2 linked regions of the Xanthocytophaga agilis genome follow. The protein of the gene in region 2 interacts with the protein of the main gene of each other region in a pairwise test. Links are inferred from orthologs where the notes say so. Each region holds a gene or a part of one and is shown on either strand. Other genes may lie near its edges. The genes, in order: QNI22_RS33485 and secA.

The links.
Region 1: the proteins of secA (region 2) and QNI22_RS33485 interact in binary tests that used the Escherichia coli proteins (3 or more experiments, as listed by UniProt). The link is inferred for Xanthocytophaga agilis from one-to-one orthologs.

The regions. Positions count from the first base shown.
Region 1 is NZ_JASJOU010000017.1:102,291-109,253, forward strand. What follows is about bases 2,419-5,339. They hold QNI22_RS33485 (alkaline phosphatase), read right to left. Parts: upstream 4,465-5,339; coding sequence 3,373-4,464; downstream 2,419-3,372. Other genes in these bases: QNI22_RS33475 (Gfo/Idh/MocA family protein), read right to left, coding at 2,419-2,776; QNI22_RS33480 (immunity 53 family protein), read right to left, coding at 3,041-3,349; QNI22_RS33490 (ligand-binding sensor domain-containing protein), read right to left, coding at 4,641-5,339. Also shown: QNI22_RS33465 (XdhC family protein), read right to left, coding at 1-109; QNI22_RS33470 (aldo/keto reductase), read right to left, coding at 366-1,367; more of QNI22_RS33475, read right to left, coding at 1,691-2,418; more of QNI22_RS33490, read right to left, coding at 5,340-5,675; QNI22_RS33495 (dihydrofolate reductase family protein), read left to right, coding at 5,900-6,481; QNI22_RS33500 (hypothetical protein), read left to right, coding at 6,597-6,914; QNI22_RS33505 (hypothetical protein), read left to right, coding at 6,911-6,963.
Region 2 is NZ_JASJOU010000007.1:162,006-169,933, reverse strand. What follows is about bases 1,774-5,659. They hold secA (preprotein translocase subunit SecA), read left to right. Parts: upstream 1,774-2,090; coding sequence 2,091-5,459; downstream 5,460-5,659. Other genes in these bases: QNI22_RS20430 (SPOR domain-containing protein), read left to right, coding at 5,602-5,659. Outside these bases: QNI22_RS20445 (xanthine dehydrogenase family protein molybdopterin-binding subunit), read right to left, coding at 1-1,033; QNI22_RS20440 ((2Fe-2S)-binding protein), read right to left, coding at 1,072-1,581; more of QNI22_RS20430, read left to right, coding at 5,660-6,138; QNI22_RS20425 (GH92 family glycosyl hydrolase), read left to right, coding at 6,370-7,928. UniProt on the Escherichia coli protein: Required for protein export, interacts with the SecYEG preprotein conducting channel.

The sequences.
Region 1 (6,963 bases), on a different replicon or contig from region 2:
TTAACACAGATACAAAACTATAGGAATAACTCCTAAGAAAACAACGAAAATCAAACCAATCATTACGAAAATCAAACGAATAGGAGGAATCAAAAGTAACATGGATCATCCTGAATTTTGGAGGTGAGCCTTATAACCAACGCCTGTGAATTTAAAAGAGTATGGATGTTGGTTATCTTTTGAAAAATCTATCTTTCTGCGTTGATTTATTCTCTCTTTCATCCCTCTTCCTACCATGTCACTTTTTTGCTTGCCCAAAATAGGGGCACCAAATGAGAATTTGGTGAGCCAGATTTGTGTGTTAGAAAAAAGGGCACTTTTCTCCGATCCTCCTGCCCAAAGGCCAAAGGCCAACCTCGGGTAGATCACTTACCGACTCTTTGTTGTAAGTGTTGAGGATATCTGGCTCCCTGTACCTGTATAGTTGAAAATACATCCTCAATCTCCTGTAGATCCTCTTTAGTTAAAATTATCTGCGAAGCCTTCAGGTTTTCTTCCAACCGATGAATTTTGGTAGTACCAGGGATCGGAACAATCCAGGGCTTTTGAGCCAGCACCCAAGCCAGAGCTATCTGTGCAGGAGTGACCTGTTTCTTTTTGGCAAACTCCGTCAGCTTCTCTACCACAATCTGATTGGCTTTTCGATTTTCCTCATTGAATCGGGGCACTATATTGCGAAAATCCGTTGGGTCAAATTTGGTGTTTGTGTTTGCATTGATGGTACCTGTGAGAAAGCCTCTGCCAAGCGGACTAAAGGGAACAAAACCGATCCCTAGCTCTTCCAGCGTAGGCAATATTTCTTTTTCAGGTTCTCTCCACCAGAGAGAATATTCACTTTGCAGAGCTGTCACAGGTTGTACGGCATGTGCTCTGCGGATGCTTTCTACCCCTGCTTCAGACATACCAAAATATTTTACTTTTCCTTCTTTGATCAGCTCCTTCACTGTTCCGGCTACATCCTCTATGGGTACAATCGGATCTACACGATGTTGATACAAAAGGTCAATCCGGTCTATTTTTAATCGTTTGAGCGCTGCCTCTGTCACATTCCGGATGTTCTGTGGGCTACTGTCCAGGCCCAAATCCGTTTTTCCATTCTTGAATCCGAATTTGGTTGCAATCACCACCTGATCCCGAAACGGTGCCAGTGCCTCGCCTAAAAGCGCTTCATTTACAAAGGGGCCATAGGCTTCGGCAGTATCGAAAAAAGTAACACCCAGTTCGAACGCCTTGCGTAGTAATTTGATAGCATCTTCTTTACTTGTTTCAGGGCCATATCCAAAGCTTAACCCCATACAACCCAAACCGATTGCGGAGACTTCCAGTCCGCTGGTTCCTAATCTACGTATTGGCAATTGTGCAGACATAACCTATAGATTTAAAATGATGGTACAAAAGTAACTTCACCTCCGAACACAAAACAATGAAAATCAAATAACTTCCTACGGAAATCGAATAATTTTCGTAGGAAGTTAATCAGAGCAAAATTACTGCTATAGCTTAGGAGAAATTTTTGATTCCAGTCAATCGGTAAGTCAGATTGTGTATGAGTTAGGACCTCATGGCAAATAAAGTTCGGTTTCCGAGCAAAAGCACACTCCAGATCCAAAGGCCGCTGGTCTTGTCACACCTGTCCCACCGTAGCGGAAAGATTGTTTTAGAAGGACAAAAACCAACGAAAGTGATTAGTTTATTTCAACAAAACAGTCTTTCCTGACTGGGCAGAATTTTTAGCAGCTTCCAGGATTTCAACTACCGTTACATTGACAGGCAATTCGTACAAATCATTTTTGTCCAGTTTTAATCTGCCTCGTACTACATCTGCCAAAACAGAGAAAGGATCTGTGAATGGAGCCGGACGGGGTTCTATTTTCTTTCTTTCTTCAGGTGCTTTTTCCTGCAAACGTTCTCTGATCGTTACAGGATCTACTGCCACTGCATACCCCATCGTTCCATATACTTCCATATCCTTACGTGAGAAAGTCCAGTTCCAGGATGCCTGGATAATACATTGGGATTTGGCATATTGTAAAATAATGGTAGCCTCATCATCTACTTTCTCATAAGCGTTGGGTTTGTTCTGGTGAGTAACAGCTGTCACAGAAACAGGCTTCTCCCCTTTTAGCAACCAGGTCATCAGATTGGCTCCATAACAACCAAAATCAAACAAAGCACCTGCCCCATTTTTAGCAGGATCGGTTAGAATATCAAAAAACTCCTTACTCACTCCAATCTCCTTAGGCCCCTGATGTCCGTCATTGACCATTACTTTTCGGATTTCCCCTAGTTTTCCTGCCTGGTACAAATCGTTGACATATTGGTTGCTGGCATACCAGGAAGTTTCAAAGTTGGTCAGCACTTTAATATTGTTTTTCTCTGCCAGACTTTGAATTTCCTTTGCATCTGCCAAAGTAGTTGCCAACGGCTTTTCAACCATTACATGGATTTTTCTGGGAGCACAGGCACGTACAACCACAATGTGATCACTAATGGCACCGAAAGCTGACACAGCTTCTGGCTTTGTCTGGTCCAGCATTTTAGTCAGATCATCAAAAAACAGACTCTTATCAAGCTTGTACCGAGTCATATAGCGACTAACCAGGTTGGGATTGGGCTCGTAGATACCTACAATTTTCGTATCATTTTTACTCTGACGATTAAATGCCCAATCCACGTGCCCATGACTTAATCCGGCAATAGCCAAACGAACAGGGTTTTGTGCAGTAGCTTCTATGACAACCATAGCTGAAAAAAGAATAATCAATACATACTTCATACGGCTCATGAGTGGTGATGTTATCGGGAGTAGTTTAGATACGTTGAAACAGGAACCAGAATAGCAGGTTCTATTGAGACACTGTAAATTAAACTGAACTAAGCGATAGATCACATCATTTCCAACTAACTTTTTTCAAAGCAGTTCAATTAGCGTATACACTTTCTCTGAGCCAACTATTTTTATAGTGATAGCTGGATGCAGGTCATAGCATAAAAGACCAGAAGTGAATGGAGCTATTTCGCTCCTGGTCTGTAAAGGGTATTACATCTCAGGGTCTCTTATAGTATCCTCAACAATCTTTTGAAAATTAAGTAATAGAAACTCTAGTTTGGATGGATCGCCAAATGCATTATATTGCTTATTCTCTATCTTAAAACCATAGAAATCACCTTCCTCTTTTTCAAAGTATTGATAAGGAATGACTACATCTCCTAAAGATGTTTCTTCTAAATCTATTTTAATAATCCATCCCGGATTATCCAGTGTCTCAATTTTAATTCCAAAGGTATGCTCCCAATCCCCATTACATTCATTAGCATACCAGTCCTCAAGCCATTTTAAAACATTCATATGACAAATGATTAATTTGAGAGTTAGTAAGCTTTGAACCCAAAAGCATTTAGCATCTTATCAAAAATCTTCGTATTCGGATAGATTCCCGAAAATGCTTCAGATCCTGGTCCATAGGCAAATACAGGAATCATCACGCCAGTATGGTGTTTGGTCACAAACTGACCTTCTACCTTCCCGGTTTTCATATCACCCCCTACCAGTGCAAAACCACCTGTCTCATGATCGGCTGTAACAATTACCAGGGTATTGCCATCTTTCTGAGCAAAATCCAATACTGCTCCGATTACCTTATCAAAATCAAGCATTTCATTAACGATATACTGAGTATCATTGGCATGTCCGCCCCAGTCAATCTGAGATCCTTCTACCATCAGAAAGAACCCTTTTTTGTTCTGAGTCAGCAGTTGAAGAGCTGTTTGGGTAGATTGAAGCAACTGGTCGCCTCTGCCTTCTGAAAATTTAGGCAATTCTTCATCTGCCAGAAAACCTGCCAGCTTGCCCGATGTAGTTTTGGTCACCTCAGGAAGTGAACTGGCAATCTGGTAATTTTTGGCCCGAAGACTATCTACCAGGTTCTTTCCATCTGCCCTTTGAGTAAAATGTTTTCGGCCACCACCAATGAATACATCTACATCTGTTTTCAAGAAATCAGCAGCAATTTCTTCTACCATAGTCCGCTTCGGCTGATGGGCAATAAAAGAAGCTGGTGTGGCATGTGTCATTGAGCAGGTTACCACCAGTCCTGTCGACAACTTATTATGTTCCGCAATTTCCAGTATGGTAGGCCGGGCCTGATTGGTAGAATCGACTCCAATAGCTCCGTTATTGGCTTTATAGCCAATAGCTAATGCAGTTGCCCCTGCCCCTGAGTCGGTTACATAATCATCGGCAGACTGGTTTTTATGAAAGCCTACATAGGGGAATCGTTCCAGATTCAAAGAACCTTTGTTGGCCGTAAGGCCAGCATAAATCTGTGCAGTTCCCATGCCATCCCCAATCAGCAGAATAACATTCTTAGGGTGTTTGGACTTCGCATTTTTTTGAGCAAAAGAAGGACAAAGAGTAAGAAACGGGATAGTAACTAGTAGGGTTGAGAAAAAACGTATCTTCATTCGGATTAAGTGGTTAAATGAAAATGTAAGAGATTACTAGTAGAAACAGGGCAATCTACCTTACATTGAAAACTCATTTTTGCAAAAGGCCAAAAGTAGAACCTGTCATCTAAAAATCAGAATTTTTAGTTTTATCAAAATGTGAATTCACATTTGAAGATATGTTATTGAAGTGTTTATTTCGAAAATTTAGTAAATGTTTTTCCGTCGTAGCGGTACAAACCTGTTTCATTTGTGCCTATCCAAAAATTTCCAGAATTATCTTCCAAAATTGTCCAGATACCACTATTCGTTATCCCATCTTCTGTTGTAAAACGGGTGAAAGATTTACCATCGTAACGGCTAAGTCCACCACCAAACCAAAGGTTTCCTTTCTTATCCTCCATAATTCGAGTAACAACATTATCAGCTAAGCCATCATTTTTTGTAAAGATCCTAAATGATTTGCCATCATAACGGTAGGCTCCTTTCCAACTACTGAACCATATATTTCCTTTTTTGTCCTGCAAAACGGGCCAAACCCAATCATCGCCATTTGGTTTAAGATGGGTTATGGTCTTTCCATCGTAGCAATATACGCCTGGATTACAACGCCCACCAAACCAGAAGTTACCAGCTTTATCTTCTAAAATCTTTTCTATTTTAAAACTACAATCTTTTACATCTTCGGTAACAGTAAACGAAACGAATGATTTTCCATCATATACATAAACACCAGCACCTGTTGCAAACCATAGTTTTCCACTCTTGTCCTGCATAATACTCCATACATCATATTTACTACTTAGCATATCAGTTGGTAGAGCGATTTGAATTTTAGTAAATTTATTGTTATTGTAAAGACAAATACCATCGGAGGTGCCTATCCAAATCTTATCGCTTTTATCTTTCAACATACACCAAACCGTATTGCTGTTCAGTCCATTTGCCATCGTGAAATGGGTGAAAAAATTTCCGTCATATTTATAAATACCATCGGCTGTGGTGCCAAACCAAAGATTACCCGCTTTGTCTTGCAGGCTACAATGAACATTATCACCTTTATTCAGGCTCTGAGTTTTTATAAATTTTTGGCTGTTGACAGATAGTGTGTTGGATTCACTTTCTTTTTTCTTGGGCATGTTTGCTTGAGCTTGTCCTAAGCAGTGATTGCTCATAAGTAATATGGTTAGGAAAGTAAAAGCCTGGAGTTTCGAGAAGTATTTTTTCATTATTGAAGTTGTCATTAATGTTCTGGACAAATGATGATTTGGGTATATGTGAAGATCAGCAAACTTAAAAGTTTTTGTGTTGGTCTCAGGTTAATGACTTGTTAATGAAGGGTAAAAGTTGCTGATTAATTTTTGCCGTAAATAGCCCTATAAAATGTCGTATTTACACTCGCGTTCGACCACTTAAATACCCAATTTTACAACCCTAAACAAATCATGAAAAAATGAGAAAGATTATTTCATTTATGCACATATCACTTGACGGTTTTGTAGCAGGACCAAACGGAGAGATGAACTGGATTAAGGTTGATGAAGAAATTTTTGATTATGTCGGGAAGCGGATAGGTGAAGGCGATACTGCCTTATATGGACGGGTAACGTATGAGATGATGGAAAGTTACTGGCCAACTGCAGGAGACAAGCCAGATGCATCTAAACACGATATTGAACATGCAAAGTGGTATAACCAAGCTCGCAAGGTTGTTTTATCAAAAACAATGAAAGACACCGATTTGACGAATACAAAAGTTATTAGTGATAACCTTGCGAACGAAATACATAAACTAAAACAATCCAGCAATGGTGAAAGTGCAGACATACTGGTTTTTGGCAGTCCGACAGCCACACATGCGCTTATTCAGGAGAACTTACTTGACGGCTACTGGCTATTTGTGAATCCTGTTATTCTTGGACAAGGTATTCCACTGTTTACCGGTATCAAAGACAAAGTAAACCTGAAATTATTAACTACTCATCGCTTTGGCTGTGGAGTAACGGAACTAAATTACATAGTAGAGAGACAATAACACACCCACTAATACTAATAAAAATACTCTAAAGATGGGTCTACATTGCAAAATCACTTAATTGCTTAAGTTCTTTTAACATACTACAAAGTAGACTTGGATTTTCACTAATAGTATGGAATATAACACTGAATATATACGTATCCATTATGCCTTAATGCAGGCATTTATGATTAATGCCGGATCAAATATTTTGGACGTAAGCTATGTAGTAGAAAAGAAAAACCTTACCATTCAGATTGTGTTACTGGCAGAAACCGAACTTGGAGAGCATAATAAAGGCAAAATTTACAAGGACTTGCCTGACTATACTATAATTTTTGAAGAGATATATCTAACAAGGGAAAAATTCAATGAAACAAAAGGGGAATGGATGCCTAAATATTATACATGGCTGCACTATCTCCTTTTTTCCAAAAGCGAGGTTATATGAAAGATGTATATATGAAATATCAGGCATGTCTGCTTTGTGATGCATTACA
Region 2 (7,928 bases):
TGGCATGGGCGGCAAAGGGAGTTTCGTAGTGTGCTTCCAGTTTTTTAGAAGCTGTAGCCAATGCTTTATCTACATCACCTTTTTTTCCTTTCAGTTCATTACCTGGTTCTTTCACTGCCTGACGTAATTTAGCATAGTAATTATCTGTGGAGATTTTGTCGTAACCAGTATTGTCCCACTGAATTTTAAGTGCTTTTCTACCTTGCAGGGCTGCCCAGTAATTCTCTGCCAGCACAGCTACTGTTTCAACTGTTTTGTGTGGCATTTTCCGTTCAGCTCGCAGTACTTTTTTGACACCTGGAATCTTTTTAGTTTCTGCATCATCAACGGACACTACTTTGCCATGTATAACCGGACATCGTTGAATACTTGCATATAACATACCTGGCACCTTCGCATCTAAGCCAAACAGGGCAGTTCCATTTGTTTTGGATGGAACATCGGGCCGTGGCAACACCTTGCCTAATATTTTAAAATCTTTCGGATCTTTAAGTTTGGGCTCTTTCGGAACTTCCAGTTTGGACGCTTGCTCAACTAATTCTCCATAACTCAGGCTTTTATTGGAAGGTTTATGGTAAATTTTTCCTTCTTTTGCATAACATTCACTCACTGGTACTTTCCAAGTATTGGCTGCTGCCTGAGTCAACATCTCACGAGCCGCCGCTCCTGCTTTACGCAGAGGTTCCCACTGCCCTCTGATAGAACTGGAGCCACCAGAAAACTGCATTCTGTGTTTAGCCAAACCTGCTGTCTGACGTATTTCAACATCTGTAAGACTTACTTCTAGTTCTTCTGCTAATAAAGAAGGAACAGACTGCCATGTTCCTTGTCCCATATCCGGACTAGTATTAAAGATGGTAATTTTGCCTTCTTTGGTTAGCAGAATAAACGGAGTCAGTTCAAGTTCTGCTGCGACAGGCTCAACTTTATTCACTAATGAACTTGCTTGTCCCGGAAGGGAAAACCCAATGGCTAGCAAGCCTGTAAGTTTCAAAAACTGGCGGCGGGATGTATCAACAGTGAGAGTATCCATAGGCGTAAAATGTTAAGGTGGAAAGCAAATACTACATCTTATTTATAAGACGTTTTTTGAACAGGTGTTGTTTGGCCTGACTTATCCTGAGCTTGTTTAGCTGCTCGTTTTATTGCTTTGCGTATACGTGGATATGTTCCACACCGACAGATATTACCGCTCATAGCGGCATCAATATCATCGTCTGTGGGATTGGGATTACTTTTAAGTAATGCTACTGCTGACATAATTTGGCCGGATTGGCAATAACCACATTGAGGAACCTGCTCTTCTATCCAGGCTAGTTGCACAGGATGATCTGTGTTGGTAGAGATACCCTCAATGGTTGTAATCTTTTGACCGGATTGAACTACAGATATAGGAGTAGAGCATGACCGAATAGGATTTCCATCCAAATGGACTGTGCAGGCACCACATAGTGCCATACCACATCCAAATTTTGTTCCGGTGAGTCCAACAAAATCTCTGATTACCCATAATAAAGGCATTTGAGGATCTACATCAACCGTATGCGATTGGTTGTTGATAGAAAGTGTGAATGATGCCATATGAAAAGAGGTTTTATGTTATCTTAACTAATTAATTTGTTTGTAGTTATCTTTCTGATAATGAGTTGCGATATACTAATATATAAATGGCAAGAGTGCCTGAGACCAGCTCTCAATTGTGAGAGATTTTGAGATAAAGTTAGATTTTTTGATAAAACTATGAAACAGATTGCCAGGTATATTTCACAAATGGTTGGAAAAACACTATGACTGGAACGAGACTGTGTAAGTAAACTGTCTTTCCTGGCAACTTTGCAGTTATCTGTGTTGGGCCAAATCATTTGAATTACGATTTTCATTTTGTATTATGACAGAAAACTCGATTCTTACTATTTTAATCACAATACATTCTACCTCTTAATCTTTCGAAAAAAGCTTTACCTTTGTTGTATTCATAACGATAAGCAGTAGTGTCTATTGAAAATATATCTGTCGACCTGTCAGATATTTGGTTGTTGGCACAGCTATTGTCAGTAAATCAGAATCAATTACATATCACATTATAAAATATGTTAAATTTTCTAACTAAATCCGTTACCAAATTTTTTGGTACCAAGTCGGAGCGGGATGTAAAGGAGCTAACACCTTACATAGGAAAAGTGAATGCAGAATTTGAGAAGCTTAGCTCCCTTACGAATGATCAACTTCGCGAGCAGACTTTTGAGCTTAAGAATATAATCCGTGAAAGACTGAAGTCTACCGAAGATGAGATTCAATCTTTGCGTCAGAGAGTGGCTGAGGATTTTACTATGGGACTGGATGAAAAAGAAGCTATTTTTGGTAAAATAGATGAGTTAGCGAAAGATGTTAATAAGCAGCTGGAAGTTGTTTTGCTGGAAATTTTACCACGTGCATTTGCTGTAATTAAAGAGACTGCCCGTCGTTTTACAAATAATGAAGAACTTGTTGTTACGGCACTACCTTATGATCGCGAGATTGCAGCAAAAAAGGCTCATGTAAGTATTGAAAATGGAGATAAGGCTGTATGGAAAAATCGTTGGCTGGCAGCCGGAAGTGAGATTGTGTGGAATATGGTACATTATGATGTGCAGATTATAGGTGGTGTGGTATTGCATCAGGGCAAAATCTCAGAGATGGCTACCGGTGAAGGTAAAACGTTGGTTGCTACATTTCCTGCATTCCTCAATGCCTTAGCTGGAAAAGGTGTACATATTGTAACGGTTAACGATTATCTGGCTAAGCGTGACTCGGAGTGGATGGCTCCTTTGTTTGAGTTTCATGGCTTAACTATTGATTGTATAGATAAGCATCAGCCAAATACAGAGGCTCGTCGCAATGCATATGCTGCAGATATTACCTATGGTACTAATAACGAATTTGGTTTTGACTATCTGCGTGACAACATGGCACGTGAAGTAGGAGAACTGGTACAACGGAAACATCACTATGCAATGGTCGATGAGGTTGACTCCGTTTTGATTGATGATGCCCGTACTCCATTGATTATTGCAGGTCCTGTAAGTCGTAGTGATGAACAGATTTTTTATGATCTGAAACCTCGTGTACATTCTCTGGTAGAAGCTCAGAAAAAAATTACTCTTGATTTCCTGAATGATGCAAAGAAAAAGATTGCTGCCGGAGATGATAAAGAAGGTGGAGTATCGTTGTTCCGGGCATTTCGTGGTTTGCCTAAGAATAAACCATTAATTCGCTATTTGGGTGAACAAGGAACAAAAGCTGTATTACAAAAGACAGAAAACTACTATTTACAGGATAACCAGCGTTTGATGCCTGAAGCGGACGAACCGTTGTTATTTACTATTGATGAGAAAAACAATCAGGTAGAGCTTACTGAGAAAGGTATTGATTATATTACCCGCTCAGGAGAAGATCCTCACTTTTTTATACTACCCGATTTATCTATTGAGTTAGGTAAGATTGAGAAAAATACCAGCTTAACTGATAGTGAGAAGTTACAGCAGAAAGAGGCATTGATTTCTGATTATTCTGCCAAATCTGAACGTATTCACGTTATTAGCCAATTGCTGAAAGCATATACTCTTTTCGAAAATGAGGTAGAGTACATTATCCAGGAAGGTAAAGTGAAAATCGTAGACGAGCAGACTGGTCGTATCATGGAAGGTCGTCGTTATTCTGATGGATTGCATCAGGCGATTGAAGCAAAAGAAAATGTGAAGATTGAAGAAGCAACTCAGACATACGCAACTGTAACTTTACAGAACTACTTCCGGATGTACCATAAATTGGCTGGTATGACAGGTACCGCGGAAACAGAAGCAGGTGAATTCTGGCAAATCTATAAACTGGATGTAGTTGTTATTCCAACTAACCGTGCTATCACCCGTGAAGATCGTGAAGATAAAGTATACCGAAGTGTTCGTGAGAAATACAATGCAGTTGTAGATGAAATTGTTGGGCTCGTTGAAAAAGGGCGTCCTGTGCTTGTAGGTACTACTTCTGTTGAGAATTCTGAGATTCTGAGTCGTTTGCTTACTTTCCGAAAAATCAAACATCAGGTATTAAATGCTAAGCAACATCAACGCGAAGCAGAAATTGTAGCTGAAGCAGGTAAGCCAGGTACTGTTACCATTGCAACTAACATGGCTGGTCGTGGTACCGATATAAAACTGACTCCTGAGTCCAAAGCTGCTGGTGGACTAGCGATTGTAGGTACAGAACGTCACGAAGCTCGTCGGGTAGACCGTCAGTTACGTGGTCGGGCTGGTCGTCAGGGTGATCCAGGTACATCACAATTCTTTGTGTCATTAGAAGATAACCTAATGCGTTTGTTTGGTTCTGACCGGATTGCTAAACTGATGGATCGGATGGGACTGGAAGAAGGAGAAGTGATTCAGCACTCTATGATTACTAAATCCATTGAAAGAGCACAACGCAAAGTAGAGGAAAATAACTTTGGTATTCGTAAGCGTTTGCTGGAATATGATGACGTGATGAACTATCAGCGGGAAGCTATTTACCGTCGTCGTCGCAATGCCTTATTTGGTGACCGGGTGCAATTGGATATTCTGGATAGCTTACACTTTATTTGTGAGAATATCGTAGAAAATACTGCTGGTAATACAGACAACTTCCGCCTGGAAGTATTGCGTACCTTAGGCTTTGAAACTACTATTGCAGACGACGAATTCCGCCGTTTGAAAGCAGAGTTACTGGCAAATAAATTATATATTGAGGCTGAAAAGCATTATTTCAGCAAAGAAGCGCGTATTGCTGAGAAAGCAATGCCTGTGTTACGGGATGTATATCAAACCCGGGGTCAACATATCCAGGATGTGGTAGTGCCATTTACCGATGGAGTCCGCCAGATTGCAGTATCTGCTGATCTGAAAAAAGTGGTGGAGAGCGATGGTCGTGAACTGATTCGTGCTATGGAAAAGATTACTACTCTGGCTCTTATTGATCAGGAGTGGAAAGAGCACCTGCGCGATATGGACGATTTGAAACAATCCGTTCAGAATGCAGTGTTTGAACAAAAAGATCCTTTGTTGATCTATAAGTTTGAAGCAGTTGAATTATTCCGCAAATTTGTAGCGCGTGTAAATGGGGATGTGATATCATTCCTGATGAAAGCTGAAATTCCTGTGGAAGATAGCAGTGAAGTACAGGAGGCTCGTCAGCCTGTGCGTAAGCAACAGCCTAAGCTACAGGTAAGCAAAGAAGAGTTTCATTCTCCGATAAATCCTGAATATAACGGCGGTCCTATCGTAGAAGAACCTCTGCCTGTCGAGAAGATCAATCCTATTCGGGTTCAGAAACTTCCAAACCGGAATGATATAGTCAGTGTCAAATACAATGATGGAAGCATTAAGCGGGATGTGAAGTTTAAGAAGGTGGAAGATGATCTGCGTAATAATCTATGTGTGTTGATTGACTAAGCATCACTTTTATAGCTAAAAATAAAAACCTGGCAGTTATAGGTAACTTCTGTCAGGTTTTTTCGTTTGAAAAGATAGTGTTTTCTTTGTAGTCTTCATTGATAGTTCTGATAATATAGAATAGGCCTTTAAGCAATTTGTTATGATAACATATCGTGTGATTTTACTGGGTATACTTTGTATTTTTTTGGGTATTCTTGAAAGTTGTGTGTCAGGAAAAGCAGCCAGTAAAACAACTAGTAATGTAGGATCGTTTAAGGACGATGTATCAGCCTATCGGCCTGTTTATACAGTAAGTAACGAAACAAAGAGTACTGAGACTACTCCTGTTTCCGAACCAAGTAAGCCTATGACAAAGGGTAAGCCTGTTGGAGACATCACACAAAAACTGGATGTGATTCTGGATACTATTGCCAATACAAACAAGAATATTCGGTTTGCACAGGGTTACCGGGTGCAGATCTATTCAGGCAATAGTAGCGAAGAGGCAAACCGGGCCAGAGATCGATCCTATACATTATTTCCGGATATTACCCCTCACATTGTCTATGTGCAACCCAACTTTAGGGTAAAAGTAGGTGATTTTATTGATCGGCTGGAAGCGCAACGTGTATATGTAGCCTTGAAAGCTGAATTTCCAACAGCACTGATTGTACCGGAGCGCATTGAGATCAGATAAAATACACAGAAAGTAGAAATTGTTCTTATAAGTACGATAAATACTAATAGGATAGTACAAAAAATAGAAGCCTTGTTATATGACAGGGCTTCTATTTTTTATATTCAGCATGTCACCAATTATTATTGGGAGTTTTATCTAAAAGTAAAATATTTTTTATTGCGGAATCTCTTCGTAAAATATTTTATTATTTTTATCGCTTCATAAATTCTCATTGTTTGACTTTCGTGTATGACCTGCTCTTCTCTTAAAGTTACCCTATGGTGTATTTGCCTGGGGATGATTGTAGCATGCAAAAGTGCTCACGTCAAGAACTCTTCTGCTTCTTCTGCAGAACAAAACGATCTCACCGTATATGTTGACCCTTACATTGGTACTGGTTTCCATGGGCATGTATTTCTGGGCGCCAATGTGCCTTTCGGGGCTGTACAATTAGGCCCTACGCAGATTTCTGAAGGTTGGGATTGGTGTTCCGGATATCACTATTCAGATTCAGTTATTATTGGTTTTGCTCATACTCACCTGAGTGGTACTGGAATTGGTGATCTGGGAGATATACTAATTATGCCTACCACCGGAAATGTAAAAGTTACCAAAGGTACACCCAAAGATTTAAATAGTGGATATTCTTCTTTGTTTTCTCACAGTGATGAAGTTGCTAAACCGGGATATTATTCTGTCCTACTGAAAAGATATGGTATCAAGGCTGAACTAACTGCTACAGAACGAGTTGGTTTTCATCAATACACTTTTCCAAAATCTTCAGATGCACACTTGGTAATTGACTTGAAAGAAGGTATTGGTTGGGATCTGGCTACTGTTACACGACTAGAAAAGTTGAATGACTCTACTTTGATTGGTTTTCGAAATTCCAAAGGCTGGGCACCCGATCAACGTTTGTTTTTCACTATAGTATTTTCTAAGCCAATTAAGAAATTTGATTTATATAACGATCAGATACCTGTTAAAGGGACTATGGCTGATGGCAATCGAATCAAAGGTGTGGTTAGCTTTGCTACTACTGAAAATGAAGTAGTACATGTGAAGGTCGGTATTTCTCCTGTAAGTGCAGACAATGCACTGGCTAATATTCAAACCGAATTGCCACACTGGAATTTTACAAAAGTAGTAAATAATGCAAAAGCTGCTTGGAATAAAGAATTAAATAAAGTTGCTGTCCAGTCAAACGATACCAAACGACTGAAGATATTTTACACAGCATTGTATCACACTATGATAGCTCCTTCTACCTTTAATGACCACAATGGGGACTACAGAGGCACAGATAAACAGATTTATAGGAATGCACCATTTACCAATCTGACAACCTTTTCTCTCTGGGATACATATCGCGGAGCCAATCCTCTATTCACTCTTGTACAACATCAGCGGGTAAATGATATGGTGAATAGCATGTTGGCTATTTATCAACAACAGGGAAAATTACCTGTATGGCATTTGATGGGAAATGAAACCAATACCATGCCTGGTAATAGTGCCATTCCTGTAATTGCGGATGCCTGTCTGAAAGGATTTAATGGATTTGATGTAAATCTGGCCTTTGAAGCGATGAAAGCTTCTGCTATGTTAGATGAACGTGGACTAAATTATGTAAAAAAACAAGGGTATATACCAGCCAACGCTGAGTTGGAAAGTGTGTCCAAAGGAATGGAGTATTCTATTGATGACTGGAGTATTGCACAGGTTGCTAAAATGTTGGGTAAGGAAGAAGATTATCAGTATTTTAGCAAACGAGGTGCTAACTACAAAAACTATTTTGATCCTGCAAT